Bdellovibrio bacteriovorus: one gene and its partner. Each later gene encodes a partner of the first gene's protein in a complex. Links are inferred from orthologs where the notes say so. Each region holds a gene or a part of one and is shown on either strand. Other genes may lie near its edges.

What was found.
Region 2: the proteins of trxB (region 1) and trxA are in contact, whole or in part, in a crystal structure (PDB 1F6M), measured with the Escherichia coli proteins. The link is inferred for Bdellovibrio bacteriovorus from one-to-one orthologs.

What each region holds. Positions count from the first base shown.
Region 1 is NZ_LUKE01000001.1:1,717,931-1,733,968, forward strand. Bases 6,307-9,256 are described here. They hold trxB (thioredoxin-disulfide reductase), read left to right. Parts: upstream 6,307-7,285; coding sequence 7,286-8,227; downstream 8,228-9,256. Other genes in these bases: trmB (tRNA (guanine(46)-N(7))-methyltransferase TrmB), read left to right, coding at 6,307-6,530; AZI86_RS08425 (hypothetical protein), read left to right, coding at 6,595-6,885; AZI86_RS08430 (2Fe-2S iron-sulfur cluster-binding protein), read right to left, coding at 6,902-7,192; AZI86_RS08440 (response regulator), read left to right, coding at 8,262-8,759; AZI86_RS08445 (hypothetical protein), read left to right, coding at 8,873-9,256. In the rest of the region: speA (biosynthetic arginine decarboxylase), read right to left, coding at 1-1,120; leuS (leucine--tRNA ligase), read right to left, coding at 1,152-3,560; AZI86_RS08410 (GGDEF domain-containing response regulator), read left to right, coding at 3,767-4,765; AZI86_RS08415 (cation diffusion facilitator family transporter), read left to right, coding at 4,805-5,809; more of trmB, read left to right, coding at 5,814-6,306; more of AZI86_RS08445, read left to right, coding at 9,257-9,619; AZI86_RS08450 (S8 family serine peptidase), read left to right, coding at 9,606-11,300; AZI86_RS08455 (hypothetical protein), read right to left, coding at 11,301-12,443; AZI86_RS08460 (PilZ domain-containing protein), read right to left, coding at 12,545-13,420; AZI86_RS08465 (HAD family hydrolase), read right to left, coding at 13,485-14,156; AZI86_RS08470 (O-methyltransferase), read left to right, coding at 14,220-14,879; AZI86_RS08475 (hypothetical protein), read right to left, coding at 14,880-15,674; AZI86_RS08480 (error-prone DNA polymerase), read right to left, coding at 15,702-16,038.
Region 2 is NZ_LUKE01000004.1:36,895-52,690, reverse strand. Bases 6,021-8,728 are described here. They hold trxA (thioredoxin), read right to left. Parts: upstream 7,684-8,728; coding sequence 7,357-7,683; downstream 6,021-7,356. Other genes in these bases: AZI86_RS15295 (hypothetical protein), read right to left, coding at 7,751-8,728; AZI86_RS15305 (lytic transglycosylase domain-containing protein), read left to right, coding at 6,575-7,288; AZI86_RS15310 (hypothetical protein), read right to left, coding at 6,107-6,280. Also shown: AZI86_RS15335 (SurA N-terminal domain-containing protein), read right to left, coding at 1-1,017; rod shape-determining protein MreC, read left to right, coding at 1,207-2,238; AZI86_RS15325 (hypothetical protein), read left to right, coding at 2,235-2,771; mrdA (penicillin-binding protein 2), read left to right, coding at 2,768-4,759; rod shape-determining protein RodA, read left to right, coding at 4,761-5,885; more of AZI86_RS15295, read right to left, coding at 8,729-8,980; LPS export ABC transporter permease LptF, read left to right, coding at 9,105-10,211; AZI86_RS15285 (DNA-processing protein DprA), read right to left, coding at 10,407-11,327; AZI86_RS15280 (LysM peptidoglycan-binding domain-containing protein), read right to left, coding at 11,371-12,993; AZI86_RS15275 (tetratricopeptide repeat protein), read right to left, coding at 13,112-13,636; AZI86_RS15270 (ComEC/Rec2 family competence protein), read left to right, coding at 13,952-14,857; AZI86_RS15265 (ComEC/Rec2 family competence protein), read left to right, coding at 14,854-15,573; AZI86_RS15260 (HAMP domain-containing methyl-accepting chemotaxis protein), read left to right, coding at 15,701-15,796. UniProt on the Escherichia coli protein: Participates in various redox reactions through the reversible oxidation of its active center dithiol to a disulfide and catalyzes dithiol-disulfide exchange reactions.

The DNA of each region.
Region 1 (16,038 bases):
GCATGATTGATGGATCCGTTTTCGTCGCCGGACGAGGCGGTTCATGGCGGTGAAGGTCGTTCACTCCCATAACATTGAAAACCAAAACGGAGTGATGGGCCACCAAGAAGCGACCGGATTCCGTCACAATACTTGGATGAGGAATTTCTTTTTCGTCACACAGAGTTTGCAAAACAGACACGATATCGTTGGCATATTCTTGTTCAGAATAGTTCACCGAGCTGTCAGAGTGGCCAGAGCCATCGTAATCGATTCCTAAGCCGCCACCCACGTCGATGTATTTAAGACCGGCACCCATTTTATAAAGTTCAGTGTAAAAACGCGCGCCTTCTTTAAGGGAGGACTTAATTGACTGAATTTGAGGTACCTGAGAGCCGATGTGGTAATGAAGAAGCTCAAGACAATCCAGCATGCCTTCTTTTTTTAGAAGCTCCACACCTTCGACGATTTCCACCGCCGTTAAACCAAATTTAGAACGAGCGCCGGAAGAATCAACCCATTTACCCGCACCTTGCGTGTTTAATTTCGCGCGGAAGCCGATTTTGGGGCGAGTATTGAATTTCTTAGCGGCATTGATGATCAGTTGCAGCTCTTCTTTGCGGTCCACAACGATGATCGTGTTGCGACCTAGTTTTTGTGACAAGATCGCAGTCTCAATATACTCAACGTCTTTAAAGCCGTTGCAGATAATCAAAGCATTTTCGGTGTTCATAAGCGCAAGCACCACCAGAAGTTCTGGTTTAGAACCGCACTCAAGGCCCATTTTAAAGCCTTTTCCGTATTTTACCAACTCTTGCACCAAGTGACGTTGTTGATTCACTTTGATTGGATAAACGCCGCAATAATTGCCCTTATAACCGTGGTCGGCAAAGGCTTTTTGAAAGCATCCATTCAGCAATTCCACACGGGATTTAATAATTTCAGGAAAGCGGATCATGATAGGAACGCGGATGCCGCGATCCAAAAGATCTTGGGTCAGTTCGTAAAGATCAACTGAAGGGCCTGAGGCTCCCATGGGCGTCACCGAGACGTTGCCTGCTCCATTAATTCGGAAATAACCATTACCCCAGTTATTAATTCCATATAAAGCGGCGCTTTTCTCTGGACTCCAGTTGCTCATCTTCGCGAACCCTCCCTAGGTGGCGTTAAGGCTAAACCTTAACGATCAAATTCAAAATTTTTCCGGCTTTATAAATCACCTTATCAGGGGATTTGCCAGCTAAAACTGCAGAAACTCCGGCAACTTCTTTTGCCGCAGCGACCGCGTCGGATTCAGAGGCATCAGCCGCGATTTCAATCGTTCCGCGCATCTTGCCGTTCACCTGAACACCGATCGTTACCGTGTCGTCGGTCACCAGGGCCGGGTCATATTTTGGCCAAGGGGCCAAAGCACATAAACCTTTTCCGCCCATTTTCTCCCACAGCTCTTCAGCCAAGTGGGGAGCAAACGGCGCAAGCACTTGCACCAGGGGACGCAAAGCCTCTTCGGAACGGCAGTCCATTTTATAAAGCTCATTGACCAGAATCATCATAGCACTGACAGCCGTATTAAAACTCATGCTTTCAATGTCTTCTGTCACCTTTTTCACAGTTTTGTGAACAAGCTTAACAATTTCTGTCGGTGCCGGAGTTTGAGTAGCGACATAACCGCCGTCATCATTAACGACCAATCTTGAAACGCGGTCCAAGAAGCGTTTTACTCCGTCAATACCTGTTGGCGACCAGGCTTTGTCCTTGTCCAAAGGTCCCATGAAGCAAACGAAAGTTCTTACGGCATCCGTTCCATGAGTTTGGGCGATATCCAAAGCGGGAATCACATTGCCGCGGGATTTCGACATTTTCTCGCCATCGGGTCCCAAGATCATTCCCTGGTGGGCCAGTTTTTTAAATGGTTCATCGTGAGTGACTAAACCGCAGTCAAAAAGAACCTTCATCCAAAAGCGTGAGTAAAGTAAATGTCCCACCGTGTGCTCAGGTCCACCCACATAGAGGTCGACCGGCATCCAGTATTTTTCAGAATCAGCACTGAATGGCGCATTGGCATTATGCGGATCAATATAACGCAAGAAATACCATGATGATCCCGCTGCTCCCGGCATGGTGTCGGTAATACGACGACCTTCTTCACCCCCGTTGGCGGCCCCTTTATAACGAACCCAATCATGGATTTTAGCTAAAGGAGCTTCACCCGTGTCTGAAGGTTCATAGTCAGCAACTTCAGGTAAAAGAACCGGAAGTTCATTTGCCGGAACTGCTTTTTGGACCCCATTTGGGAAATCCACGATCGGGAACGGCTCGCCCCAATAACGTTGACGGCTGAATAACCAGTCACGCAATTTGTATTGAACTTCACGCAAGCCCAATTTTTTGCTTTCAAGGTGAGCCAGCATTTTTTTAATGGCATCAGTTTTTGTCAAGCCATCTAAAAACTGCGAATTGACCATGGTGCCTTCACCTTCAAAAGGCAAAGCCTCACCGCCCTCAACCACGCGCTTAATAGGAATATTAAATTTTGTAGCAAATTCGAAATCGCGAGCATCATGACCCGGAACCGCCATAATCGCACCTGTTCCGTAATCCATAAGAACGTAATCCGCGATCCAGATTTCAATTTTTTCGCCCGTGATGGGGTGAAGAGCATGCGCTCCGGTAAAAACTCCGGTTTTTTCAGTTGTTGCTTTACGATCTACTTCTGATTTTTTTGAAGTATCAAAAATATAGTTTTCAACCGCCGCGGCCTGCGGGTCCGTCATGATGGCCTTCACTAACGGATGTTCCGGAGCCATCACCATGAAAGTCACGCCAAACAAGGTGTCCGGGCGAGTGGTGAAGACTTCAAAGGTATCTTTTTCGCCTTCAACCTGGAAAGTGATGCGCGCCCCTTCGCTTTTGCCAATCCAATTGCGTTGCGCTTCTTTTGTGCGCTCGGGCCAGTCAACGTTGTCTAAATCTTTAAGCAGGCGTTCAGCGTAATCAGTGATTTTAAGCATCCATTGTTTCATCGGAACGCGAATAACCGGATGGCCCCCGCGTTCTGACTTTCCGTCGATGACTTCATCATTGGCCAAAACTGTTTTTAAAGCCGGGCACCAGTTTACAGGCACTTCTTTTTGGTAAGCTAAGCCGCGCTCATAAAGTTTTAAGAAAATGAACTGGGTCCATTTATAGTAATCAGGTTCACACGTGGAAATCTCTCGTGACCAGTCAAAGCTAAAACCGAAAGTTTGCAAAGTTTTACGGAACGACTCAATCGCCTTACGGGTGGTGACAGCCGGATGAATACCGGTTTGGATGGCGTATTGTTCTGCGGGCAAGCCAAAGGCATCATAACCCATTGGATGAAGAACATTAAAACCATTGGCTCTTTTATAGCGAGAGATGATATCCGCCGGGGTGTAAGAGGCGATGTGGCCTACGTGCAGGCCAGATCCTGAAGGGTAAGGAAACATGTCTAAGGCATAGTACTTAGGCTTTGTGCTTTTCATGTCGGCTTCAAAGGCTTTCGCCTCGGCCCACTTAGTCTGCCATTTTTGTTCGATCTCGGTAAAATTCAAAGCCATAAAACTGCTCCCTCAAAGGCGAAAAATCCTAAGCTAATTAAATAGCGAAGAACTCTTAAAAACTCACTTAAAAAGTACTGCGTCACCCCACAAGTTCTGGACTGGACGTGGGTCGAGAGAGATTCGGTCGAAAGATCAGAATTTTGCCTAAATTCTTAACCCTTATTAACCGATAAGAAGTCTTGAAGTTACAATGGGAATTGTAAATGAGCTTTGAAGCCAATTTTAAACATCCTAAAAGTCGCCGCGTCCTAGTGATCGACGACGATCCAGACAGCTTAGAGATTCTTCTAGAACCTCTTCGTTGGGAAGGCTATGACGCCCGGGGAGTCACTTCTGAAAAAGAAGCGCACACTCTTATTGAGTCATGGATTCCTCATATCGTAATTCTGGATTGGATTGCGCCATCGATGGCGGGCTTAAAATTACTTAAATCTGTCCGTGAACGCTTAAACCATGTTTCGTGCGTTTTCGTCTCTGAAAACTCCAGTACGGAAGCCATTATTGAGGCCTTAGACTCTGGCGCTGATGATTATATCGTCAAGCCCTTCGTGCCGCTAGAGCTTTTGGCCCGTATTCGTACCCAATTGCGTATCCGTGATTTGCATGAACAACTTCTTTTTGCCAATGAAAAACTGAAGGAGCTTGTCGATACCGATGACTTAACGGGTCTGTTTAATATGCGCTCGCTTTATCAAAAATTAGATTTAGAGTTAGAGCGGGGACGCCGTTTTCACCGTGATGTTTGCGTTGTCATGATGGATATGGACTTTTTTAAAACCGTGAATGATGGTCATGATCATCTTTTTGGAAGTTATGTGCTTTCTGAGGTCGGCAAAATCATTCGTGCTTCGACTCGTAATATCGACTTACCGGCCCGTTATGGCGGGGATGAGTTTCTTATCGTATTAACCGAAACAAATCACGAAGGGGCTATTCATTTCTGCGAGCGCTTGCGTGACAGTATTCGTGAAACACTATTTAAAAACGGTGCTGATGAAATCAAGCTAACGGCTTCTTTAGGTTTTGCCATTACTATCCCAGGGGAAAATATCAGTGCGCGCGATTTAGTTCGTCGTGCCGACCACGCTTTGTATGATGCCAAAAATGCAGGTCGCAATCAGGTTCGCTTCTATGAACCCGAGCAAGCCCCTGTGGTGCAATTAAAAACGGCTGCTCAAAAACGTCGAAAAGCAGCAGGTTAGTCATTGACGAAACCAGGGGGATCATAGAAAACCCTCTATATGGCTGAATCCATTTTCAATACCACCGATCGTATCCGTAATCGAGCTGCTTGGATCTCGGCTATCGCTAGTATCTTGATTTTTCTTTTAAAAGTTTACGCTTATCGCCTAACAAATTCTGCGGCCGTTTTATCCGATGCTTTAGAAAGTATTGTAAACGTGATTGCGGCGGGTGTGGCTTTGTACGTGATTCGCATCTCTTCAGAGCCCGCTGATGAAAATCATCCCTACGGTCACGGTAAAGCTGAAAGTTTTTCTTCTACGTTTGAAGGGGGATTGATCTTTTTTGCGGCGGTCATGATTATTGCCGAAAGTATTAAGGCGTTGATCTATCACGAACCGGCCCAAAAATTAGAGTTAGGATTGGTTTTTGTTGGGGCCGCAGCAATATTAAATCTTGTATTGGGTTTGTATCTAAAAAACACCGGAATTAAGCATCAGTCCGAAGCCTTGCGCGCCAGCGGCACGCATGTTTTGTCGGATGTTGTCACCACCGTGGGTGTGATGTTGGGATTGGGTTTGGTTCTGTTGACTGGCTGGGAGTGGATTGATCCGGTCGTGGCCATTTTGGTGGGTTTGCAATTGGCGTATTCGGGATATAAAATCGTGCGCGAATCTTTAGGCGTTTTAATGGACGAACAAAATGAAGAGGTTTTGGGAAATCTCGCGCGTTCGTTAGAAAAAAATCGTCGTCCCGGGATCATTGATATTCATGAGCTGCGCACCATTCGTTCGGGGCGTTTTCACCATGTCGATGCCCATTTGGTGGTGCCCGAATACTGGGACGTTTCCCGGGTTCATAGTTTGGGTAATGCCTTTGAGGCCGACGTGGTTCGCGATTATGAGTTTGATGGGGAGCTCGCTTTCCACATTGACCCGTGTAAAAAATCCTTTTGTTCGGTTTGTTCCGTGCCGGACTGCCCAATTCGTCAGGCCCCTTTTCAGCAAGAGCGTCCTTTCACAGTGAAAAGCTTGACCGGAGGGCCACAGCCGACTAATCCATGACGCCATGACAGACTCTAATACAACGACTTCGGTTCCGCCTCGCCGCCAAATCAATATTACCTCTGAGTTGCCTCGCCAAAATGCTTATACTTTGGCCCTTAATGGCGAATTTTCTCACGTTGCTTTTGATGAAGTGCGCGCTCCTGGAAATAAAGGCCTTTGGCGTTCGAATGTTTTTAAAACAGACGCTTCATTGCCGATGGATGTGGAAGTAGGAACAGGCAATGGAACTTATTTTGCTCATCACGCAAAACAAAATCCGAATCGTTTATTGGTCGGTTTAGAGCTTAAGTATAAGCCGTTAGTGCAAACCATTCGTCGTGCGGTCACGGCGGGATGCAAAAATGCGGCGATCGCGCGTTTTCATGCGTTTAATATCGATGAGCTTTTCACGGAAGGTGAAATCGATAACGTTTATATTCACTTTCCGGATCCATGGACATCGCCAAAAAAACCCAAAAACCGTTTTGTGTGTAAGCAAAATTTAGAGATCTTGCATCGCTTGCAAAAGCCAGGTTCTTTCATCAATTTCAAAACCGATTCTTTGACTTACTTCTTATGGGCGATGGATGAAATCCGCCAGTCGCCGTATAAGATTTTATTTGAAACCCAAGACCTTCATAATTCTGAAATGAAAAATGAAAATTTTGAGACGGCTTTCGAAAAAATCTTTTTGCGAGAAGGTATCAAAATCAATCTAGTTCGCTTGCAAAAGGTCTAGCGTTAAAAGTCACATCGCTCACGGCATCTAAATAACTTAGAATAGATGTCGTGAGAGGTGTCCGATGAAATTGACTCCGCTTTTTATCTTTGTTGGTTTTTTTCTGGCAGATGTTTCTTTGGCGGCCGTTCCGGGTCCGCAAGATTCGTCTCCGGTCGCACTTCCTGATGACAGCTTATCTACCACGACTCGCGGCTCGATGACGGTCTGTGGACGCAAAGGCATACGCTTTATGCAAATAGATAAAGCCGCTTGTCCTCATGAACCTTCAAAGGCGGTAGGTTGGGATCGACCTCAAGTGGAGCCGGTTTCTCCTGGAGTTCCCTTTCAAGATCAGGGAATTGAAAGATTTTAAAATAGAAAAAATTGATTTACCAATAAGTGGCGTCTATGACGATGTCTCCCAAAACTCCAGTTTGGCAGCTGATGCGCGCTTGAGGGGGAATATTATTGGATTCCTTTAAGAATATTTCGGTGGCATTTTCTCGAGAAAGATTTTCGGCGCCCTCAACGATGATTATTTTGCATTTGGCGCACACTCCATCACCATCACAGCTTGATGCGACTGGTAGATCCGCTTGAAGCAGAGCCTTCATCAAGTTCGTATTCAGGGGAACTTCAATGGGCGCGTGGTTGTTTTTTTTAAAGCTGATGCGAGGCATGTCTCATTCTAGCTGACGCACTCCAAAACTTGCAAAGAACTAATGAAATAGACCACTTTTATGGTAGTTTAGATTTATCAAAGAGGTTTATTTATGACTCCAGATCAAAAAATTGAAAATGTCATCATCATCGGTTCAGGCCCTGCGGGTTTGACTTCGGCTATTTACACCGCACGTGCCAATTTATCTCCATTGATGATCGAAGGTGAAGAATCAGGTGGTCAGCTGATGACAACCACGGAGGTTGAAAACTTTCCTGGCTTTGAACACGGGATCACGGGTCCTGATCTTATCGCAGTGATGCGCAAACAGGCTGAACGATTCGGCACGCGTTTTATCACTCGCAATGTGACTAAAGTAGATTTTGAACAAAGACCTTTCAAAGTTTGGATTGGTGATAAGTTGCATCTTGCAAAAACCATCATCATTTCTACGGGTGCTAAGGCCAAATACTTGGGTCTGCCCTCAGAAAAACAATATGCCAATCGCGGGGTTTCGGCTTGCGCGACTTGTGATGGCGCATTTTTCCGCAATCAAGAAATTGGTGTTGTGGGTGGCGGTGACACAGCGATGGAAGAAGCAATGTTCCTCACTCGTTTTGCCAGCAAAGTTATTTTAATGCATCGTCGTGACAGTTTCCGTGCTTCTAAAATCATGGCTGAACGTGTGATGCAAAATCCAAAAATTGAAATTATGTGGAATACCGAAGTCACCGAAGTTTTGGGTGATGGCAAAAGCATGACGGGGGCTAGAATTAAAAACACGGTGAATGGGGAGGTCAAAGAACTTCCTATCACGGGTCTATTCCTAGCCATTGGACATAAGCCTAATACAGAACTGTTCCACGGAATGTTGGATATGGATGAAACAGGGTATTTGATCACCCAGCCTAATTCCACATATACTAAAATTCCTGGTGTCTTTGCCGCTGGGGACGTGCAAGATCATGTGTATCGCCAAGCGATCACGGCGGCCGGTACAGGTTGTATGGCTGCGATCGATGCAGAAAGATGGCTTGAGGGCCAAGAAGCATAAAGCTTCATAAATAGGGTTCTCTTACAAGGATTGTATGAAGGATAAAAGAATCAATACGAAGGATCTAATTAGCAAAATCGAAAAGATGACCAAGGCACGTATTGCCGGTCAGGAAGTCGTTCCGTTGGACTCTTTTCGTGAAGCAAAAAAGAAGTTAGATCCCAAGGTGATTCTGGTCATCGAAGACGACGAAACCATGCGTCTGGCCCTGAAGAGAATCTTAGAGTCTGAAGGTTACGTCACTAAGCTTGCGGCAGATGGTACGGAGCTTTCCACCGCCCTTGATGAACACACCGTTGATTTGATTTTGATGGATGTGGGTCTGCCGTGGGTGAACGGTTTTGAACTTGCGCAACTTCTTAAAGAACACAAAGATCTAAAAAAAATTCCGCTCGTTTTTGTTTCGGGAAAAGCTTCGGATGATGACATGAAGAAAGCTTTTGAGATCGGGGCAGATGATTACATCAAAAAGCCTTTCGACGTTGATAAGCTTAAAAAAACTGTCGATACGCTTTTAAAGCTGAACCGATAACCGCCTTAGGTCCTGTTTCAGTTTGAGAAACCTGGACCCTTCCATAGTTTGACAATAATTCTCTTAGAAAATCAGAGATGTCTGAGAGTTTATTAGCTAAAATGAAAGACTGAATGTCACGTCGTGGAATGATAGTCACAATCTTAGTTATTGGGGCGGCTTTAGCCGTTTTCTTTTTGCGCTCTAACAAAGAGGCGGCGGATATCTTATCTCCGGCAGCTGAAGTTTCCTCGCCGTCTGAAGAGACAACTCAAAATGCAGTCGCAAAATCTGCGCAGAACCCTCGTGATTCTATTTCTTCATCGACTTTTGAAACGACATCTTCATCTTCAAATCCCGCAGGTCCTCCTCCGAGGGGAGCAAGGTCTGCAGATCGACCCTTAGGTGGTAAAAAATCTTACAACACCCAAGGGGCAAAGCTCGTTGAGGATCCAGCTTTTGCGGGAACAGCGTGGAAAATATGGAGTGGCGTTTCAGCCTATCCCAAAACTCAAGGCGAACCTTCGGGAAATCGCTTGGGTGAAGTGAATGGATATTTCTTAGTGACCGAAGGGCAGGTCAATTCTGCGGAAAATTTTGATCCTGCAAAACCTTTGGTGGTTTTAAGAACGGATTTAAATACGGCGGGCGTTGTCACCGGTATGTTTGCGGTGGTTTTAGAAGAAGGGGCTTCGGCAGATTTTCTTTCTCAGTCATCACAGTTAAAACTTGTGAGCTCGTTTCCGAATATTCAAACTTACTATGTCACTTCCAGTGAAGTGCCTTTTAGTTTAAAGGGCCTGCAAGAGGCTTTACGTGAAGCACCTGAAGTTAAAGAAGTGAAAATGGAGATCTTAGATCGTCAGTATGAAAAATTTTAATCGTCGGAAATTTTTCATTTTTACCTTTTTAATTGGAACTTGTATTCCGATGTCGGTGCTATTTACAAACTGCTCTCAAGGCGCATTCGAGGCGGCGGTGGCGTTAGGCGATCCTTTGTTGGAACATGCTTGGCACATCAAGAATACCGGTCAGAAGGCTTTTGCCACCAATGGCGGCACGGCGGGCGTAGATTTAAATATTGCTAAGACCTGGGGTGCTGGTATTACTGGACGTGGCGTGAAAGTTTTAATTTCAGATGATGGCGTCGAAGATTCTCATCAGGATCTGACGGGCAATTATCTGTATGGTACGGTTTCGCGCGATTATTCAAAAGCGTATCCTTATTTGTATAACACTTCAGAACCGAAAACTGCGGACGACAATCACGGTACAGCTGTCGCGGGCCTTGTGGCGGCGGTCGCCGATAACGGGTTTGGCAGTAAGGGGGTTGCTTATGGCGCCTCGATTGTTTCGGCGAATTTTTTGTCTGACGGGGTGACGGCCACCGAAACAACGCTTTTAGATCAAGCCAGTGGCAATATCGATGTTTTTAATATGAGCTGGGGGTCAAAACAAAACACCGTCAGTGTTCCTTTGGCCGTGTTTCAAAATCAATTGCGTTCGGGGGCTTTGACTTTACGCGGTGGTAAAGGTGCCATTTACGTTAAGGCGGCGGGAAATTTTTATTACGTCACCTGTGCGGGAACTTCGGTTGATTGCTTAGGAAATGCTAATTTTGATGGCGATAACTCAAGTCCATTCCTGATTCTAGTCGGAGCTCTTAATGCCAAGGGCGAAGCGGCTTCTTATTCTTCTCCCGGATCAAACGTATGGATCTCTTCTTTTGGTGGAGAATTTGGTGATACGGATCCGGCGATGGTCACGACGGATCGATCCGGTTGTAATTATGGTTTTGCTCTTTCAAATTCTTCTGGGCCCAAATTTGAACGTGGGGCTAATGGAAATATAGGCTGTAGTTACTCTGTCACATTCAATGGAACTTCATCGGCAGCACCGGTTCTTTCCGGGGTGGTGGCTTTACTATTGGAAGCCAATCCGAAACTGACATGGAGAGATGTAAAATATATTTTAGCTAAAACCGCGGTGCAAATTTCTCCAGATGCGACGGCGTTGTATACCCATCCTTTAGGAACGCCTATTCCTGTGGTCATTTATGAATACCCTTGGTTAACAAATAGTGCTGGTTTTAAGTTTCATAACTGGTTTGGTTTTGGCCGTGTTGATGTGGATGCGGCGGTGGCTTACGCCAAAAAATACACTTCGCCGTTTGGGACTTTTATCGAAACTGAATTTGATGACAACGTTCGTGCCGTGACTCGAGCTATTCCGGATAATTCCGGCCCCGGAGTGACCGACTCGATGACCGTGGCAAGTTCGGTGCGAATTGAATCGGTTCAACTTAGATTGACAGTATCCCATGCGGATATTTCTCAAATAGCGGTGGAGTTAACTTCTCCATCGGGGATGAAAAGTTATCTGGTGAATATGAATAACTCGCTCACAAACTTAGCAAATTACACAGACAACGTCTTTTTATCTAATGCCTTTTATCAAGAAAGCTCTGCGGGCGTTTGGACAATCAAGTTGATCGATGCCAAGGCGGGGACGACGGGGAACCTGGTGCGCTGGAGTCTTCGCTTCACAGGTTCCGCCAACTAGTTATTCTTGGGCCGGCGTTTCGGTCACAGTTCCAACCACCATACTCGAGATGCATTTCGTATCGATGCCATAGTTATAAAATGGTAAAGATCCGGATTTGGTCAAAACTGTCGCGTTGTTGGTTCCGATCGCCGCCGCATTATAAGAAAACTTTTCGATCGCATAGTTTACAACTGTTGTCGCCGTTGAAATGGCGGTCGCCACATAAAGTGTGTTTGTCTCGGCATCTAAAGTCATCGCGGAAATTCCGTACAGCAAATAATTATAAGTGGTCGGATAATCGCTTAAGTCATAAATCTTTTGGGCGTTACTGATGACACCTGTTGATTCATCAAAGTTATAAGCATAAATGCTATTTACGTTTACGGTCGTTGCTGAACCCGCATAAGCGACGATTAATTTACTATTCGCTTTATCAAAGACCATCGCCACGGGATAAGTTGTGGTGATAGGGGCGGCCATCGCCGCGGCACAGCTTCCGTTAGCACCCGCTGCTGGAACACTGATCAAGCGATTGTTCGGAGAAGCAGCTCCATTTGCCGTGATCACTCGGCCGGTCGCGGACACCACGACATCTGTTAAAAGAGCATTGGCCGTCCCACAGGTTGCACCCAAGGCATTATTCACAAAAGGAGTTCCGCTACGCACGCCCGAGGCGGTGACTTTTTCAATAAAGCCCGTGCGCACTAAAAGGGCGCCACCATCAGAACTTTTTTGTATTGATTTTGGAGCGGTCGTGATGAAGGTGCTTAAGGCCGGGGTGGTACCAAAGCTATTTCGAGTGCCGCCTTTTTTAGGCAAGGTTTCTAAGCGAGCCGTTGTACCCACACGAACATAGACTAAAAGATTATCCTGGTCCCAATCAACAATCGATGACGGTGTATCACCGGCGGAAGCCGGAGAGGCGGAGAAATCAGCAATGATGCGATCTCGAACTCCCGTTTCGGTATTGATCGTAAAGATCAAATTTGAAGAAGTGGTATTAGAAAAAGTGGTGATACCATTTCCTGAATAGCATTGTCCGCTGGCGACGTACAAAAATTTATGTGCGGTCAAGGCTGCATTATCTACCACCGGCTGCTGGCAAGAGACAGAGAACACCAAAATCGCACCACATAGAACAAAGCGCTTAGAGGCTTTCATTCTAACTCCTTATCTTAGCTCTGCTAAGAATATCGGTATGAGACTGAGGGCTCTTGACAGCTTCTCAACAAATCTAGACTAATTGTGAGAGTCTTTTAATATTAGCCGGCGGATTTTCGTAATTGAGCTTGGTAGGCAACGTAAGCCTTTAACAATGCATCCAAACGCAATGTCATAGCGACATCTTGTTCGATGAACATCAAGCGACGAGCATCGATCAGATCGCCGACAATCTTTGCGCGGAATAACAACCGGGCTTTTGTCGGGTCAGGTTCAAAGGGATTGGTGATGATGAGATCAAAGGGCTTATTTAAAAAGTCTTTTGGGATTTCATCTTCAAGCATAGTTCCGCTTAAAGAAATATTGCGTGAATAAGTTCTGAAAGAGCGAACTTTCGAAACCAACACGACTTCAATCTTAAAATTATGGCGAGGATCTTTGCGGCGATCGGATTCTTTGACGGCCGTTGCGGGCTCTTTAGAATCTTTAGCCTTTGTTGCGATTTTTGCGTTGGTGACACTATGTCCTGAAACTTTCTTTTTCGTAGTTTCAGACTTCGCCATCTTTTGGGCGATTTTTTTTAGATCTAATTGGTCACCATTAAAATCTTGGCGCCAGTATTCATCTACCGATTCATCTTTGATGGGCTCTTCACCAACGACGACTTGGGTATAAACGTTATCAGCGTGATTTGTTGCCGGCGCATTTTGTGTGACGGTGATGGTTTGCGTATCAGGTTTTTCAGGCGCTTCCATGGGTTTTGGAGGTTGAATGATGGCGAAATATTTTTGATCTGAGTCTAAAAACTCGTGAACGCAGATCCATTCATCCCAGCCAGGTGTCCAAATAAAAAAGCGATGAGGATTTTTAGAAGCCACTGAAAGCAGGGTCACTTGAGCTTGAACCACAGACATAGGTTTTGTCTGTGTCTTTGATTCAGCGTCGTAAATGATCCACACCTTACCTTGAGTCTTCAAAGTTCCCCCTAAAACTGATTCTTTTTTATCGGGAGAACCTACCATTGGCTTTATGGATAAAGGTCTAGGTACGCGGGGTTTTTTGCGATTGTTCCCTCAAGATAAGAGGTAAATCGTCATAGTGTCTCAATATCGCTACAGGATCGTGCTCATTTAATAAACTCGTTGCGGTGTAGCCAAAACCAATGGCGATGGATCGAACTCCGGCTCGCAAAGCGGAAAGAACATCGGGAATTCCGTCGCCGATCATAAAGGTTTCTTGTTCTGTTTTTTTGGCAAGCTTCATCATGGTTTGCAAAGGCAGGGGATGGGGCTTTCTCTCTTTTAAGGTGTCGGCCCCAAAGACTTCCACCCACGGATATTTATCCAACCCCAGATGTTTCAAAATTGCTTTTGCGGGCAGTTCATTTTTATTGGTCACGATGCCCATGGGGCCCTCGTAAGTGGCCAGAAAATTTTCGACACCCGGAAAGATATTCGTGCGATTCAGCATTTCTTCTTCATAAATTCTTAGAAATTCCATTTCTAATTCGATGATCGCGGCGGGGGATAGGTTGTCGGCCATAAAGATATCAGCGATTAGTTTTTTTAACCCTTCACCGATATGGGCGATAATCACGTCGTCTTTAAGGCGTTGTTTTCCGTGATTCACCAAAGTGCGGTTCACCGCCACGACAATATCTGGAGCCGAATCAATCAAGGTGCCATCAAGGTCAAAAATCAAAAGTGGATTCATGGCACTATCTTGCCGCTTCCCATAGACGTCGACAACGCCAAAACTGTGTGGCAAAGTGAGTCTATGCGTGAAATAGATCAAACCGCCCAAGATTCGTATATTGCTCAGCTTCTAAAAGAAGAAAACAGCCTCAAAAAGCAGTCCCGTCAGGCCTCTGAAGATCTGGGACTTGCGCGCATCAGTATTTCGCCGGCCGAAGCGACGTTGGTGAAAACTCTTTTAAAAGTTCATGGCGCTAAAAAATTTGTCGAGATCGGCACGTTGACGGGGTTATCGGCGCAATATTTTTTTGAGGCTTTACCCGAAGGCGGGGAGCTTTGGACTTTAGAAAAAGATCCAAAGCACGCGGAAAAAGCGCACAGCGTGTTCAGTCAGTTGGATCAAAGTAAAAAGAAAGTCCACTTGGTTATCGGGGACGCGCGCGAAGAATTGCCAAAGCTTGAGGCTCAAGGCCCTTTTGATGGGGTTTTTATCGACGGCAATAAAGCGGCTTATTTGGATTATCTTTTGTGGGCAGAAAAAAATCTTCGCCGGGGCGGACTTATTTTAGCCGATAATATTTTCTTAAGTGGAGCGGTGTGGGGTGGAACGACCACTCAACGTTTTTCGGAAAAGCAGATTTCGATTATGCAGGAATTCAATCGTCGCTTGGCCGATCCAAATCTTTACGAAGGAGCCGTGGTGCCGACGTTTGAAGGACTTTATATCGCCATCAAAAAGTAATCACGCCTCGTAAGCTTCGACTTTCATTTCAATTGAATACTTATTAGAGGCCTCTTTTAAAGGGGCTAAAAGCCACATCCACTCTTTTACTTTTTTAAAACCCGCAAAAGAAACGGGGTAGAATCCTTCATAGATGATTTCCCCTTGGGGGTCTTTGTAAATCACTTTGCGATCGCAATAAATCAGCTTTTTGCCTTCGCAGTTTTTAAGATTTTTTAAATGCATTTCTGTGACGACCGTCGAAATTTCATCTTTTTCAGACAGCTCTAAGTTCTTTTTTATTTTCTTTTCCACGGCTGACATCGGCAGCAAAGCCAGCTGTGAAAGAATATTACTAGAAACAATGAGGTCGGCTTTAAAGTAGAAAAGTTCTTTATCAGAAATTTTCTTTAAATAAGCTCGTAATTCATCTAAGTTTTTTAAGTTCTCAAGATTTTCCAGGATCATGGAAAGATCTTGAGTGACGAGCTTCAACCGAGGGTTTCTTTTTGCGAGCCAGTGGTGGCGCCAGGGGTGGATCACGTCCACCAAGGTGATCTGTTCAAAGTTTTCCACTAAAAGGTGCAAGGGGATTTCATGTAAATGGGCACTGCCTAAAATCACTACTGATTTTTTTTGCGGCAGATCTTGCAGGCTTTCTAAGAAAACATCCTGACAATTTTTTAGGTGCGGAAGCCAGTGTTTTTTAACGCGTTCAAAGCGTGCTTGCAGTCCGATGGATTCATATAAAAAGCCATATTTTTTAGCTAAAGGTGTTTTGGGAGTAATAAGATACAGAATGGCTTCGCGAATCATGCAAAAACCTTATCATTGGCTTTAGATCTATTGCAAAGGCAAAACCCTTTGCGCACGTACGTTGATCTGGCCGCCGACCTTTTCGACTTGGCCCTGGATTTCTAATAAAGATCGCTCATAAATAGTCACCCGGTCTTTTTCGTAAACATCGGGGTGAATGACGATATTCATAATACCGAATTCATCTTCTAAGCTGATAAAGCACATGCCTTTGGCCGTCGGAGGGCGTTGAGTGATCGCGACAAGACCAGCTAAGCGCACCTTAGATTTGTGTTTGAGAGTTTTTAAATCGGTTGAGCAATAGTAAGGGACAAATCTTTGCGGAATCAGCTCGCGATTTTTTACGTGTAAATAAGACCGTAAA
Region 2 (15,796 bases), on another replicon or contig:
AGTGTTCATTGTGACGTGAGATTTAGAGCGGAAGAAGTTCATCCACGCATCGACCATGCCGTCCCCACGACGTTTTTGAATCATTTCAACAGCCATGGCCTCAAGAGGTTTTGCTTCTTCCATTTTGCTGTCTTTTAATTTCAAAACGTATTTTGAATTGCCATCACGAACCAAGCGTTTCAAAAGAGGCTCTGACTTTTTAAGATCAAAGATCGCTTCTTGCGCCACAGAGCTTGTGATCTTTGGGAAATTTTCAGCCGTCAATTCCGTCATACCGGTTTCATCCCAAGTTGCTTTAAGGTCTTTCAGCTGAGCATTGACAGCCGCTTCATCACCCTTGTTCAAAGCTTCGTCCAAAGCTTTGATCGCCGCTTCGGCTTTTTCTTTGCCTAAAGCTTTTGTGGCGGCTTCTTCGTCCACTTTTGCGAACGCGACATTCATTTTAGCGGAACGCATTTTTTGCAAGACGTTCATCTCTGCATCCGTGATGCGTGAAGAAAGCTCAAAAAGATAGCGAGTGCGCACATTCGCCACGTCTTTACGAACTTTGTCCTCAAATTTTCCCGGAGACATATGAGTTGATTCTAAATAACGATTGTAAAATTCACGTTGAAAGCGACCGTCTTGCTGAAAAAATGGGATGTCTTTCACGATAAAATCACGCACCTCAGCGTCTGTCGTCATAATGCCATCTTTTTGCGCACCTTGAGAAACGAGCTCCATACGCACGAGGTTTTCCAACGCTTGTTGGCGCAGAAGTTGACGCTGAGAGCTAAAATCCATCTGACTGCCAAAGAGATTTTGGTAGTACTGTTGAATGCGGTTTTCTTCTTGCTGGAAGTCCGCGACCGAAATCAACGTGTTATTTACTCGAGCGACAGAACCAACACTCGCTCCCATATGTGACGGCAAACCGAAAAATACGAATACCATGATGATCGCTCCGAAGAGGATAATAGCCGTCACGCTCTTTGCGGAAAGCTTTCTTTTCATCTTATCTGCCATGCTGTCGCTCATAAATGCCCTTCCTTGTCCTACACTGATTTTTAAGTCGGAAATCATTACCTTACGAATTTCTTATTTTTTCAAGGGGAAATTGTTGAAATCTTTGAGCCTTTTGGTAGCGTTGAGAAAATGAAATGATTGGTTAGTAAATCGCATCGCGCCATAGGTGCCTAAAAATGCGAAAATCCAACGAGGGTACTTTTGAATTTCTTCAACTTTGATCTCAAAAAAATCATCATGATCGGCATTGTGCTCGCTTTGCCTCTGATCTCTATCAACATGCAACAGCGTCCTCAAGAGTCCAACTGGTTGGTGAAACCTTTTGCCCTTTTAGGCAGCGGGATTTCCCAAACCTTCTATGGATTCAGCCATGGAGTCACTGAAACCACGGCGATGTACGTGAATTTGATCAATATCAAAAAAAATAGCGAGCAGTTGCAAAGTACGAACAACGAACTGCAAGCACGCTTAGAAAAAATGAACGAACTGACAAACGAAAATGATCGTTTGCGCGGACTTTTAAGCTTCAAAGAGCAAACCAAAATGAAATTGGTCGCAGCCCAAGTCATCGGCCGCGACTTAGTGATTGATCACAACACTGTCACGATTAACAAAGGAACGACCGACGGTTTGACTGCGGGCCAAGCGGTTATCACGACGGGTGGTGTTTTAGGCTATATCTTTAAGCCCGAACCTTACACTGCTCACGTGATGTTGATCACAGACCGTTATGCGGTTGTCGATGGCATCGTTCAGCGCACGCGCGCTCATGGGATCGTTGAAGGTAAAAGCCAAAATGGTTGCACATTGAAATATGTCGAAAAAACAGAAGATGTGAAAGAAGGCGATCTTGTGGTGACGGGCGGCCTGGACAACATTTTCCCGAAGGGTTTCCCTGTGGCGATTGTTGAATCGGTTGAAAGAAAAACATTCAGCGTTTCGTTGAAAGTTGACTTGCGTCCGGTCGTAGATCCCTACAAAGTGGAAGAAGTTTTTGTCGTGAACCAGGCGTCTAACGAAGATTTCGGCAATCGCTTTGCGCCCCCCCAAGCCGAAAATAACGAAGCCGGAGCTGATACCACAGTAGCAGCGGTTGCGACGACACCCGCTCCCGCCGCAAGTCCCTCGCCGTCTCCCACCGTGACGGCAACTCCGAAGCCTAAACCGGCAACGACCCCTGCGATACCCCCCTCACCCGCTCCGTCTCCAAGCGCTCAAGGGGCTGCGCAGTGAAAATTCGTTGGAATACTCTTTTAAACTTTCTGATCATGTTGGCGGTTTTAATGACCGTCGCCGGATTTCAGACAACCTTCTGGTTTCAAGTCTTCGGACATGTGCCAGCACCCATGTTATGGCTGAACCTTATTGTGTACGTGATTCTTTACCGCCGCCCTAGCCAAGCCATCACTTGGATTTATGCGATGGGATTTGTTTTATTGGCGTTCACCGCGATGCCATTAAAAATGATGTGGTTCAGCCTTTTGATTCTTTTCCTTTTAGTTTACGGGGTTAAGTCCCGCGTTTTCTGGAGTGGTTCAGGATATTATACGATCATGTGTACGTTTTCGGCCGTGGCCTATCACGTCCTGTTTTTGTTGATCTCTTGGGTTTTAGAAAAAAACATGGCGAGCTTTGAAATCGTGGATCGGTTAGTGCAAATCGTTTTAACTCCGTCATTTGCCTTCCCTGTTTACTGGATCTTAGCGAAAATTGATAAGCTCACCCAAAATGAAATGCTTCAAGAATCAGGAGGGCTGGAACTATGAGTACTTATGTCAGCAATCCTGATGAAGCTAAGGAATATCTAAGCCGTTACAAGCTCTTCTATATAATGATCGCTTTTGCCATGACTATCTTCACGATGCGTTTATGGTATCTACAAGTGATCTCGGGGAATGAATTGCGTGAATTCTCGGAAAAAAATCGTATTAAGCAAAACAAAATCACCGCTCCACGCGGCTTGATGCTAGATCGTGACGGCAAGGTTCTGGTAGAAAATCTACCAGGCTTTGAGGCGATCTTAACACCTCAATACATTGAAAATCTAGAAGCCTTGTCTAAAACCGTGGCCCCGGTTCTGAGTATGGATCCCGAAAAGCTTATGCAAAAAGTCCAAAAGAGCCGCCGTCAAAACGGTCCTTTTGCGCAGATTCGTCTTAAAGAAAACTTAAGCCGCGAAGAAGTGTTTCGTCTTAAGCGCATGCGCCTAGATACTCCGGGACTTGAGATCCGTGAATCTATCATCCGTTATTACCCACTCAAAGAAGATGGCGCCCAGTTATTCGGGTATGTGGCCGAAATTTCTAAACGTCAGATTCCGATTTTAAATGAACTTTATAAAGGCTCTTTGAGCTTTGAACAAGGTGACGTGATCGGAAAAAGCGGCTTAGAAGAAACTTTAGAGCGCGACATCCGCGGCACTGACGGTGTCAGCTTTATCCAGGTCGATGCCCATGGTCGCGAGACTGTCACGCAAACACCCAATATTTATGGTGAACAAATTCGGGACCAAGTTCCTATTCACGGGAACAACGCCGTCTTAACTATTGACCGCGAGATTCAAGAAGCCGCTTATAAATCATTTAAAAACTTAAACCGCATTGGCGCGGTTGTGGCGATGAAAACCAATGGCGAAGTGTTAGCTTGGGTGAGCGCGCCTTCTTTTGATCCGAATGAGTTTTCGACCGGTATTTCGGGCGGAACTTGGTCAAAGCTTATCAATGATCCGTTTAAGCCTTTACGTAATAAAGTCATTCAAGACCACAATGCTCCGGGTTCGACTTTCAAACCTTTGGTGGCTGTCGCCGCTTTAAATGAAAAAGTCATTACGCCAACCACGATCGTCAGTGCCCCCGGGGTTTTCTTCTTTGGCCGACGTCCCTACCATGATCACTTAAAAGGCGGTCACGGTAACATCACGGTGTTTGAAGCTTTAGAGCGTTCGTCGAACGTGTTCTTCTATAAAATGGGTATCGCCTTGGGTGTAGATAAAATGTATGACTACATCCACCTTTTAGGTATCGGTCAAAAAACGGGTATCGAGCTTGCGCGTGAGGTTTCCGGCACAATGCCAAACTCGGCGTGGAAAAAAGCCACCGTGGGTGAAGAATGGCAACCGGGTGAAAACTTAAGTACGGCGATTGGACAGGGTTTCGTGAACGTCACTCCGTTGTCTATGGCCGTGGCTTATAATGCCATCGGCACCGAAGGCAAAGTCGTCCGTCCATTCTTAGTCCGTAAAGTCATCGATCAAGATGGAAAAGTTTTGCGCGAAAACTTCCCGCAAGTGGTGCGCGATCTGCAACAAATGCAACCTAACGGCGTGCAAATCACTCCGCAAACTTTCAAAACAGTCAAAGAAGGTATGCGTCGCGTGGCTAACGGCAGCCGGGGTACCGCTCAACGATATAAAGTTCCGGGTGTCGAGATGGCTGGTAAAACAGGAACTGCTCAAGTCATGGGCTTTTCGGCCGACCAGATCTATGTGAAGTGCGAAGGCCGTCCGATCCATATGCGCCATCATGGTTGGTTTGTGGCCTTTGCTCCGGCAGAAAATCCAGAGATCACCATTGCGGCATTGGCTGAACACTCGTGCCATGGTGCTTCGGGGGCGGCTCCGATTGTGCGCGATATCGTGCAAGCTTACTTTGAAAAATATCACCCCGAGGTTATTGAAAATGCGCTTAAAGCTAAAGGCTTAAAAAAAGCGGAAGCCCCGACGGCGCCTCCACCTCAAGAGTCGGAAGGAGAGTAAAGTGTTAACTGCCTTGCACGTTGAAGAACGAACACTTTTTAAAAAATTAGATATCAACTTGATCATTGTGATCTTTGCTTTGAATGTTATCGGCTTAATCAACCTGTACAGTGCCACTCACGGTCCGACATCGACAGACGTGGCTTCGCTGTTCATTCAACAAATTGTATGGCTGGCGGCGGGCTGGTCCATTTTCTTGTTAGTGACCATCGTTGATTATTCCATCGTCAGCCGAATTGCGTTGGTGATTTATGGTTTAAATCTTTTAGCCATTCTGTACGTGACCTTCTTTGGTAAGGTCGCTCTGGGGGCGCAACGCTGGATTGATTTAGGCTTCTTTCGGTATCAACCGTCAGAGACGATGAAACTGGCTTTGATTATGTTGATGGCAAAAATTCTTTCCACTCGCAGCACGCATGGCCCCGGCATGGGCTTTAAAGAAATGTGGCTGCCATTATTGGCCTTGTTAATTCCCTTCGGCTTAGTCGTAGAACAACCCGATCTAGGAACCGCGATGATGTTAGCCGCCATCGGGGGCTCGATGCTTATTTTTGCCAAGATCCGAAAAAGCATCTTGGCAAGCTGTATTGTCCTTGGAATTATCGCGATCCCGGTGGCGTGGAAGTTCGTATTGCATGATTACCAAAAAAATCGCGTTTTTACTTTCCTAAGTCCGGCAAGTGATCCAAGAGGAACTGGTTACAACAGCATCCAATCAAAAATCGCCGTAGGTTCCGGCCGCTTTTTCGGCAAAGGCTTTATGATGGGAACTCAATCTCAACTAGAGTTCTTACCAGAGCGTCACACGGACTTTATTTTTTCGGTACTAAGTGAAGAACATGGTTTTGTTGGTTCACTCGCCGTCATCGGACTCTTCGCCTTTTTATTTATCACAGGAATCAGAATCGCCTCTAACGCCAGGGACAAGTTTGGCGCCCTGCTGACGGTGGGGGTCCTCTGCTATATCTTCTGGCATATGTTTATCAATATCGGCATGGTTATCGGACTCCTTCCCATCGTCGGTGTCCCTTTACCACTGCTTAGTTACGGGGGATCGGGCATGATCACAACCATGGCCGGAATGGGCCTAGTCTCCTCCGTCGCCTATCGTCGCTACTTGTTCTAAAATTCTTGGAACCCGGGAGATGCTTGGTCACCAAGGACGGCTTTTTTCCTAGGAATGGGTAAAGCCGTCAGCTTCGTGGCACGCCATCCGGGCTCATCGTCGCCACCCTTCGGGTGGTTCGCGCATCCATGCGCCGACGAAGGCCACTTCGTGATCGACTTTACCCATTCCTAGGAAAAAAGCCTCTTGCTAACTTCTCATGCTCCTGCCTTCTGCGGAGTTTAGATCAAATAATTTTTCGCTAACGCCTTCAAAGATCTTTTTGAGCCCTCTGCGCTGTTTGAAGTTAGATACGTCATTCGAACTAGATTTTTTCTTTGCAAAGGCTGCTTAGCTTCTTGTGCGGCAGGGCCTTTGCCGGCGCCACGATGGCGCGAACCGTGGCTTTCAGCCACGGCGGCAACTGAGCCTGGAAGGCGCGCCCAGAGCACGAGAAGCTAAGCAGCCTTTGCAAAGAAAAAATCCAGCGTTCGAAGCCCGTTCCCAGACAAGACGTCTCAAGATGAGAAGATGCCCGAAAGTGACTCACTAGTTTTCAGTCAGTGACTAAACTCTGGTAGACACCTGTTCGGCCAACTCGAATGGATAGCTTTTATCCCGCGCTCCAATCTAAGACCTGAAAGATCCCGCATAGTTAGTCCGTCGGCACGACCATTGAACTATTTGGTTGGTAACAGGAGGTCGCGGATATGAAAACGAAACATCTCAAAATCGGACTTGCGCTTATCACCGCAACACTCACCATGGCTCTTTTTAATAACTTCAACTTTGTCTCTTTCAAGTTTCCAGCGGTGCTTGAGAGTGTTCTAGAGTCAGCCCGGGTTTCCCATGCTAAAGAGCTTTTAGGAAAGAAATATTCCGGCAGCGACGCGGAAAAAATGGGAGGCCAAAAAGCTCTCAACTTGATGATTCAAAAGAAAATTCAAAGCTCGCTCGGGCCTAAATATAAAGCTCAAGCACGCGCGATTGCTCGCACCGTTATTGCGGAAAGTGCGAAATATGAACTGGATCCCGTGTTTGTCTTAGCGGTGATTGCGACTGAATCTAAGTTCAATCCCGAAGCCATTGGCAGCGTGGGTGAAATCGGTTTAATGCAAATCCGTCCTGAAACAGCTAAGTGGATGGCGCAAAAAATCGGCATGAAATGGAAGGGCAAAGAGTCTTTGAAAAACCCTACCGTGAACATCAAATTAGGTACGGCTTACATGGATTACTTGCGTAACAAGTTCACTAGCAAACCAGCTCGCTATGTGAGTGCTTACAATATGGGTCCATTAAACGTGCGCCGCTTGGTTGCTAAAAATGTTGTCCCTGCCGAATACAATTCGAAGGTGATGAAAAACTATAAAGATCTTTATGCTAAGATTGCGGATAAAGCGCCGCGCATGGTGGCGACAAACTAAACTCAAATAAAATAAAAAAAGGGAATCTTCACAGATTCCCTTTTTCATTAGAATTTTCTAGTCAAAAACTATACGTTCTTGTTTAAGAAATCCAAGATCGCGTCTTTGGGATGATTTCCCACCAATTGACCAATCTCACTGCCACCTTTGAAAAGCAACATCGCCGGAATTCCACGGATGCCGTACTTGCCTGGTGTCCCTGGATTCTCATCCACGTTCACTTTTACGATTCTAACTTTGCCACCCAACTCTTGAGCGACTTCTTCTAGTTTTGGAGCCAGTGCACGACAAGGTCCGCACCACTCAGCCCAAAAATCGACTAGTACTGGAGTTGATGAATTAAGAACTTCTGTTTCAAAAGAGCTGTCAGTAACAGCTGTTGTATTAACGCCCATAAGGCCTCCGTAATCTTCCCTTAATTTGAACATCAAAACCGGACTCGTCAAGGTCCCAGTCGATCAATCACTTTTTAAAAAGAGCCTTCGTAAACTCGCGACGTAACTTATCGAGTTCGTTCAGGTTTTCAGCATCCCATTCTGCAGCCATTTGCTTCTGACGCCGCCGTGCCTCAACCCGGGACACCGTACTTTTTGGAGCGACCTTCACATCCGCCACCAGGGCAGCATACTTTTCCATGCGATTTTTGAGTGCTTTTTCAGCAGAAGCCAGCTCTCGTTGCGCTTTGGCTTGAAGATCTTTAAGCTCCCTCGCCTCGCTCGTCACTACCGCCGAATCAATGCTCTCTGGAGGCCCACCGCGCACAACCTCACCATCAATAAGGTCTTCTAAAGTCATATCATTCACGGACACATCTTCAAGCGACTCTGGAGGCTCGGTGATCCCAGCGGCAGGTTCAAACTCGCCCTCGGCCGAAGCTCGCAGTTCTGCAGGCGCTTCGGGGACGACAGGCTTTTCTAATTCTTGGGGCTCAATGCGCTCCATTTCGGGAGTTCCGCCGCCCAAGAGCTCTTTTTCCAAAGCCTTTAAATCGACGTCGGCAAAAAGGCTGGAAGATTTTTCGTCCGTGGTTTTGCGGGCGCCTCCCGAAGCGGCGTCGGACATCCGATCCCCAAATTTAAAGGAGACTTTGCGCTTTTCTTCGGGCTCTTGATTGTCGAATGAAAAATTAACGCCGTCTTCCGAACCGATTTTTTCAGAACGCATCGAACGTTCTTCTGAATTTTTATCCACCTCTTCCGTGCGACCCTTGATATAAATCGCTTCGGATTCAAGGTTGAATTTGCCGCCCACCGACGTCGCCGACGACGAAGCTTTTTTTTCAGACTCGGTTGTGGAGTTTTTATTTAAACGCTCTAGCAGCACAGCTTCATCGTGATTGAGCAACTTGCCGATCACTTGAATGAGGCGCAGTGCGGGAACCGGAGCTTCCAACATCATGTCAACGCGGATGCGAATAAGATCTTGAGGTTCAGGTTTAAATTTTGCGGGAAAAATGAGAACGGATTTTCCCTGCCACCGATGCATTTCTTTAAGACGTTTACCAACGCCTAAAGAGTTGACCTTGCCACCGCGGCCCGAACCCACGACAAGATCCGGATTGAAGGCTAAAACTTGTTCCGCCACAGTGTATTCATTGGTAAGACCGATCACATCAAAACCGACTTTTTTCAACGTGCTTTCCACGTTCATCAGATCTGCATAATCTTCGTACACCAAGAGGATTTTGTTCATTAATCTTATTCTCGAACAAGCAAGGGGCAGCGTCAATCCGAGGTCCTGGACAATGGAAGAGATGACACCTTTGTCGTCCCGGTTTAGACTGGGGCTCGGGACTCGTGCACCAGGAGACAGTTTTTTGAGCATTTTTAACGGTAAAAAAGCAGTTCAGTACATTTTCTTTGAGATGCTTCCAAGTTTCATCCTGGGACTTTTGGTTTTTATTTCAATCATCCTCATGTTTCAGGTCCTCCGCCTGACGGAGTTCGCTTTAGTTCACGGCGTCGCCATCAAAGTCATCGCCCAAATTATTGGGTTTGTGATCATCTCTTTGCTGCCCGTCCTGTTTCCGATGGCCCTCTTATTCTCAGTACTACTAACTTATGGGCGCTTAAGTCAGGATTCAGAGATTGTTGCTATGAAGGCGTCCGGATTACCAATGGGAACCTTGCTTTTACCCGCCTTGGTATTAGCCACCTTGGTCGGGATTATTTCAGCTCAAATGTCGTTTAACATCGCCCCTTGGGGGAACCGGCAATTCGAGGTTTTATATTCTCGTTTAGCAAGCACCAAGGCCGGAGCCGTTATTAAAGAAGGTACTTTTTCAGACAGTTTTTTTAATATGGTTGTTTATGCCAACAAGGTGGACTCCAACAAAGGCCAATTAGAAAAAGTATTTATTTACGATGAAAAATCTGGCGACGTTCCACTCACCATCATCGCGAAAGAAGGCGAGATCATTCCCGACCCGGTGAACCCTGGTCATGAAGTTTTATTGCGTTTAAAAAGTGGCGAAATTCATCGCCAAGCCCAAAATCACACCAAGATCAGTTTTGACACCTATGACGTGCGCTTTTCAACGCCGCTAAATATTCAAGAACGTGAAAAATCACCTCAATCTTTGACTCTGCAAGAAGTTCGCGGCCGACTCAAAGAAGATCTTAGCAAAGATCCAGAGTTAGAGCGCACCTTGCGCACGGAGTTTCATAAACGCATTGCGATCACCGTTTTATGTTTAGTCTTTGCGATGATTGGTGTGGGATTAGGAACGACCACCAACCGCCGCGCCGCTAAAGCCGGAGGCATGATTCTTTGTATCGGTTTAATTATCTTTTACTGGGTTCTGTATATCGCGGCGGAAGGCATGGCTCGCGGAGGATCAGCTCCTGTTGCGCTTGCGATCTGGGCACCGAATGTTATTTTTGCGATTTTAGGTGTGCGAGCTTTGCAAAAGAATTGGAACTAAAACAGAGCGATGTAGCAGCGTCCATACTACCACGGTCATCCTTGACCACATCGCCCCTCCCTAGAGCAAATGGTAGAGACAATCTTTAGGCCAGGCAAAAGATTTTTTCAGGTGATTTCATTTTTTCCTTTGAAGTTTTGGCAGTTTAGAAAGCTCACTACCCCTAGTGTTGGCACTCTAAGGTCCCCACTATAGCTATACTAAAAATTCTAACTGCCCTTTTTTGGGTAATGGCTCAGAGTTAAAAGACATGAACAAATCCTCAGCATCACGGATTAAAAAGGCCCCTTCGCTCAAAAGATCTAAACTTCCCCCAAAGTGCACATCGAGGGGATGACCCGGAACAACCCACACCGGTCTTCCCAACTGCAAAGCTTGTTGAGCGGTGATCAAGGTTCCACTGCGTCGACGGGCCTCAATCAACAGACTGGCGCACCCTAAAGCGGCAATCAATCGATTGCGATGATGAAACAGATGTTTATGCATCCGCTGTTCAAACGAATATTCACTTAAAAAACAACCGCCACTAGCAATCACCGGCTCTATCCACTCGCGCAGACTTTCTGGATAAAGATTGCCTAAACCTGAAGGCAGCACCACAACCGTGCTTAAATGATGTCGAAGTGCAATGGCATGCGCTTTTTGATCCACGCCGCGTGCGCCCCCACTCACAACCACGGGCTTTGCGCGTTCACAGAAATCAGAAAACTCTTTTTCCATCCACTGTGTGGATTCAAAACAAGGTTCACGACTGCCGACCACGGCCAAGCTTCTTCCGCCTTGCCAGGAGGGCTGTCCCCAATAACTTAATGTCAGCGGTGGGTCCTCCATCAAATAGCAAGAACGGGGATAAGCCTCTTCACCGTAAGAAATCATCTGCACCCCTTTTTCACTCATACGCCAAGTTTCCTCGCAATGGCGTTTAAAAAGATCATGATTTTGCTGAAGAGCGCCGTGCAATTCAGGAATCTGATATTTTAGAGCTGCTAACAAAGAGTCCGCATTTAAGTTTTTCTGCGATCCTAAAAGAAAATAAACCCGCAGAACCTCATCGCGACGTGTGCGAAACAGGGGATGGTGTTTTAAAATTTGAGAAAGGGAGTAAAGATCATTCATGACGACCGGGCTGTGCAAGACACAAACCCGGCCTTAAAGTGCTTTATAATTCTAAATCAGAATCATCAGATCCGGAATCCGGCGATGACGCATCTTCCACCGGCGCATCGTCCAATTCGAAATCATCTGCAGATCCCGCCTCGTTTTCAATCACGGGTTCAGAGCTTACGGCCGCTGTCGCCACCGACTTACCCGCATAATCCCCGATCATAACGTCATCAATGGCACTGGTAATATAAGCGGTGGCAAAATTATTAGTCACACGCACAACTTTAAGTTTTCCAATCACGCGGTCATTCATCACCGCTTTGACATTTTTATTGCGAGCTCTTTCATCCGCATAAATCGAAAGCGTTTGCCCCTCTTGCAGCCCCTGGCCGCTTCCCGCATCCAAGAACACCAAAGAGTTTTGCCCCATCAAAGCACGTTTCTTTTCAAACTGCCCGCCCATGATGGTCGCCCCTACCCCCGATGTCACCGGACCGGCGGCGGGGTCGATCATTGGTAACGATCCCGCGATCAAAGTAGAACCCACTTCAACCGGTTGAATGGTTTTCGTCACCAAAGCGCGATACATGTTTTCAGCGTCATTCACTTTTTCAAGAACTTGAATCTCGCCTTGCAATTGAACCATTTGGGCCTTGCGCTCTTTATTGCGTGGGTCCTCGAGTTGAGTCAGATTTTTTTGCACAACGTACTTTTTATCCGGAGTTCCCGCAAAGCTGACGTAAATGTATTGATACTCTCCGGCCGTCGAAAGCCCCATTTCCGTACCGGTGATTTTACCGGAACCTTCCACCGGGGCATCATTAATGTAATATTCCAAATACTCATAAGCCTTGGGATATTTATGCTTTAACAAATCCAAACGAACATCATCCTTAGGTCGGATGACAGAGCTGACACGCGATCCAGGTAAACTGCGCGGCAGTTTTTCCACTAAGCCTGCACGTTTTTTTGGTGCCGGAATTTCCACACCGTCCATGGCACCTTTAGGGGGTGCCATCGGAACCGGAATACTTGTCGAAGTGACTTTCTTTTCTTCGGCTTGAGCCGTCACCGCCAATGTGGGTGCTTCGCCCATGCTGCCCGGGAAAAATTGAATTCCCATGCCCGGAGAAATTTCATGCGGATTTAAAATTTGATCATGATTTAAGGACCACACTTTGGGCCAAAAAAATGAGTCCCCGAATAGCGTCGTCGAAATTCCTGAAAGTGTGTCACCGGATTGAACCTTATAAGTTTCCGCATTGCGCTCGCCTAAAGCTTTTTCCCAAGATTCTTCAGAGGTCGGAGCTTCGTTGTAGGTTTTGTAAATTCGATGAAACTCGGACTCTTTTTGGGCATCCGGATCATCGGGAGTTAAATTTTCAAATTGCGCCGTAGATTTTTTTGCACGCTTCGATTTTTTAGGAGCGGGCATTTCTGGCGGCGGCGGAGGAGGCGCGGGAGCCGCGATCTCTGGCGAAGGTGTAGATTCAACCTGAACTTCACCTGGCACTTCTTTAAATTCTGGCATTGCCGGTGCCGCGGGTTCCGCCGAAGGCTGAGACTCCAGCACATCTAAAGGATCAGTTTCCCAATTCGCATCTGGAGGAGCATCTTGTGCTTGCACTAAAAGCGCACAAAAAATCATAGCCAGCATTACGGAGAAATTCTTTTTCATCACTCTTGCATCCTTGCAAAGGTAAAAGGGTCAATCGGTAAGCCGGAGCTGCGTTTCGTCTTCGCCGAAAGCGGCTCGGTAAGCCGGGGCTGCGTTTCGGCTGACGCCGAAAGCGGCCCTACTTAATAATTTTTAGTTCAGCGTCGGCGCGGAAAGACTCGGGGCTTCCTGGGTATCTAGCACGAACTTCTTTAAGCGAGCGAGCCGCATACTCTGGCAAATTCATTTTTTTATAGGTCATGCCTTTAGCAAATTTTGCGGCCGCAGCTTTGTTGCTCTTTCCGTATTTTTTTTCAATTTGTGAAAAGTATTTTATGGCTTGGGCGAAATCGTTGTTGTCGACGGACATGCGGCCCGCTAGGAAAAGTGCATTGTCAGCGTACACACTTTGCGGAAAACGCGACATCATGCTTTGCAAACGACTCTTAAATGCAATTTCATCATTTCTCTCATAAGCGCTTACCATTTCAGCATATAAGGTGATGTCATTTTCTTTAGAAATATCTTTTCCTGTGAGCTCAACAAGCAAAGCTTGTTGCTTAGAATTGATAACCGGCTTCTTTGGCGACGGCTTGGCGAAAGCCGAGATAGCTAAAGGCACAGTGATACAAACGGTTGCTGCTAATCGTCTAAGTTGCTTCATCTCTATTCACCTCTTGATCTTCCTCTAGTATGACACGCAATAAGAATGGCAAACAAGTAAGAGTTATCCACATAAAATGTTGAGTTATTGTAATGCTAGACCTTAGACCTATTTGTTTTCAAGGGTTTCAGCGATTTGCCTAAATAATAATCAGCATTTAAGCATTTGTTTTTACTTAATTATTCTAAAAATACACCCTGCGTTTCAAGCTTGAAATGTCAGATCTTAAAATCCGATTTTCAAAGTTCTGCGGACATCATGACAGATTATTTTAGAAATGGTGCGTGAAACGCTTTTTGCTAAGTCCTTAGAACCATGCTCTTTCTATTGATCATTGCACTTGCTTTAAGCATCACGCCTCCAGACTCATTGCTGAAAAACACATCAGCTCTGTCGAAAACTTATCAACAAAAGTGTCTTAAACAAGTGCCTACAGATGCAACAACCCGCGCTTCGATCCAAGCTCTGCTGTGTGGTGAAAAGATCACAGACTCACGGCTCAAAGAAAATCTCTCAAAGACGTCCCTGATCCATATTTTCATCGTGTCTGGATCCCACTTGATTTTGCTTGATCGTTTTTTAAGCATTCTTAAAATTCCACTCTTTTTAAGATTTCTCAGTCTGGGGTTCTATTCACTGGCCGTGGGCTGGCAGGCGCCGGCAGTTCGCGCTTTGGGAGCGCTTCTACTGCGTTCCGGGTTGCGCTACGGACGTATAGCTTTTCCGGGGGATCTTGTGGTTCTGGCTTGCGGTCTGCTGACATTGGCGATCTTTCCGACCTGGTGGCAGTCCTTGTCTTTTCAAATGAGTTGGTGCGCGGCTCTAGCGCTCAGTGCCCCCTCGGTCTTGGGCCTGTCTTCTCGTTCATGGAAAGGCGCGCTGCTTTCCCACTTTTTGATTCTTTTAATCATGGCACCGCTCTTATGGGGCTGGGCCTCGCTGCATCCAGTCGGCGTGTTAAGCAATCTCTTACTCGCCCCGCTTGTCGCGTTGGTTTTATTGCCTTTAAGTTTCACCGCTGTCTTTCATGAAAAACTGCTGCAACTGTTTTCGCATGTGATGAGTTTTTTTGAGGCCACACTAAGTGCAGTGGCTGAACCCGTTGTCATTCCATCCAGCGGCGTCGGTTCTAGCTCTAGCTTTTGGATCTGGATTTTTCTTTTACACATCTTGTTTCATTTTTTACGTCTGCATCTTCGCCAAGGAAAAGATCTTTTATGAAAACCCTGGTCATGTTTGTCATATTATTTAGTGCCAGCCGAATCGCCCCAGCCACATTGGCTCGAGGTATTGTGGTTTGGAATGTGGGCCAAGGCCAATGGATTACCATGCCGGAACAAAACACCTGTTTTCATTTTGATATGGGTGGCGAGTTCTTTCCTTGGGAAAGTTTAAAAAAACTTTGTGCCCACAGGGCGAACGAAGTGCTTTTAAGTCATTGGGACTGGGATCACATCGGCGCCCTGGCTCAAAGTAAAATTATAAAAACTCTTCCTGACATCTGCATTCGCTTTGCACCGCGGGGTCCGGCCTCCCCTCGCAAAGTAAAGATCTTAAAAAAATTTCGAAGCTGCTCAACAGAACCCCTTTCGATATCATCATGGACCCCGCCCCTTTCGAAAAACTCAAATGACTCAAGCAGAGTTTATCTTTTTAAGAATATTCTTATGCCCGGCGACTCGACGAAAAAGTTGGAAGAACTATGGAGCAAAACTCCTTGGGTTGCCTCCGCCCAGGTTTTAGTTTTAGGCCATCATGGCAGCAACACTAGTACGTCCGAAATGCTTTTAAATCGCTTGGCGAACTTGAAGATTTCAATCAGCTCGGCTCGATGGCGGCGCTATTCTCATCCCCACCCGCAGACGATCGCTCGCCTCAAGAAATTTCGCACCCCCTTGTTGCGCACCGAAGATTGGGGACATATTTGGCTGGAGTGATATCGTACGCAGGACTCAAGGATCTCAAAATATCCACCCTCTACGAGGATTTAACCGTTTTGGACTCTTCATCAACGGAACTTCGCCGAGAAGAATAACTGCGGAACATTTTCTTAAGGGGTTGCACATGACTCAATTGTCTTCGTGGTTTCACGGCATCAAAGGTAAACTTCTTTTAGCGGCCGCCCTGCCGATCGTCGGATTTGGAGTCGCCAACATCATT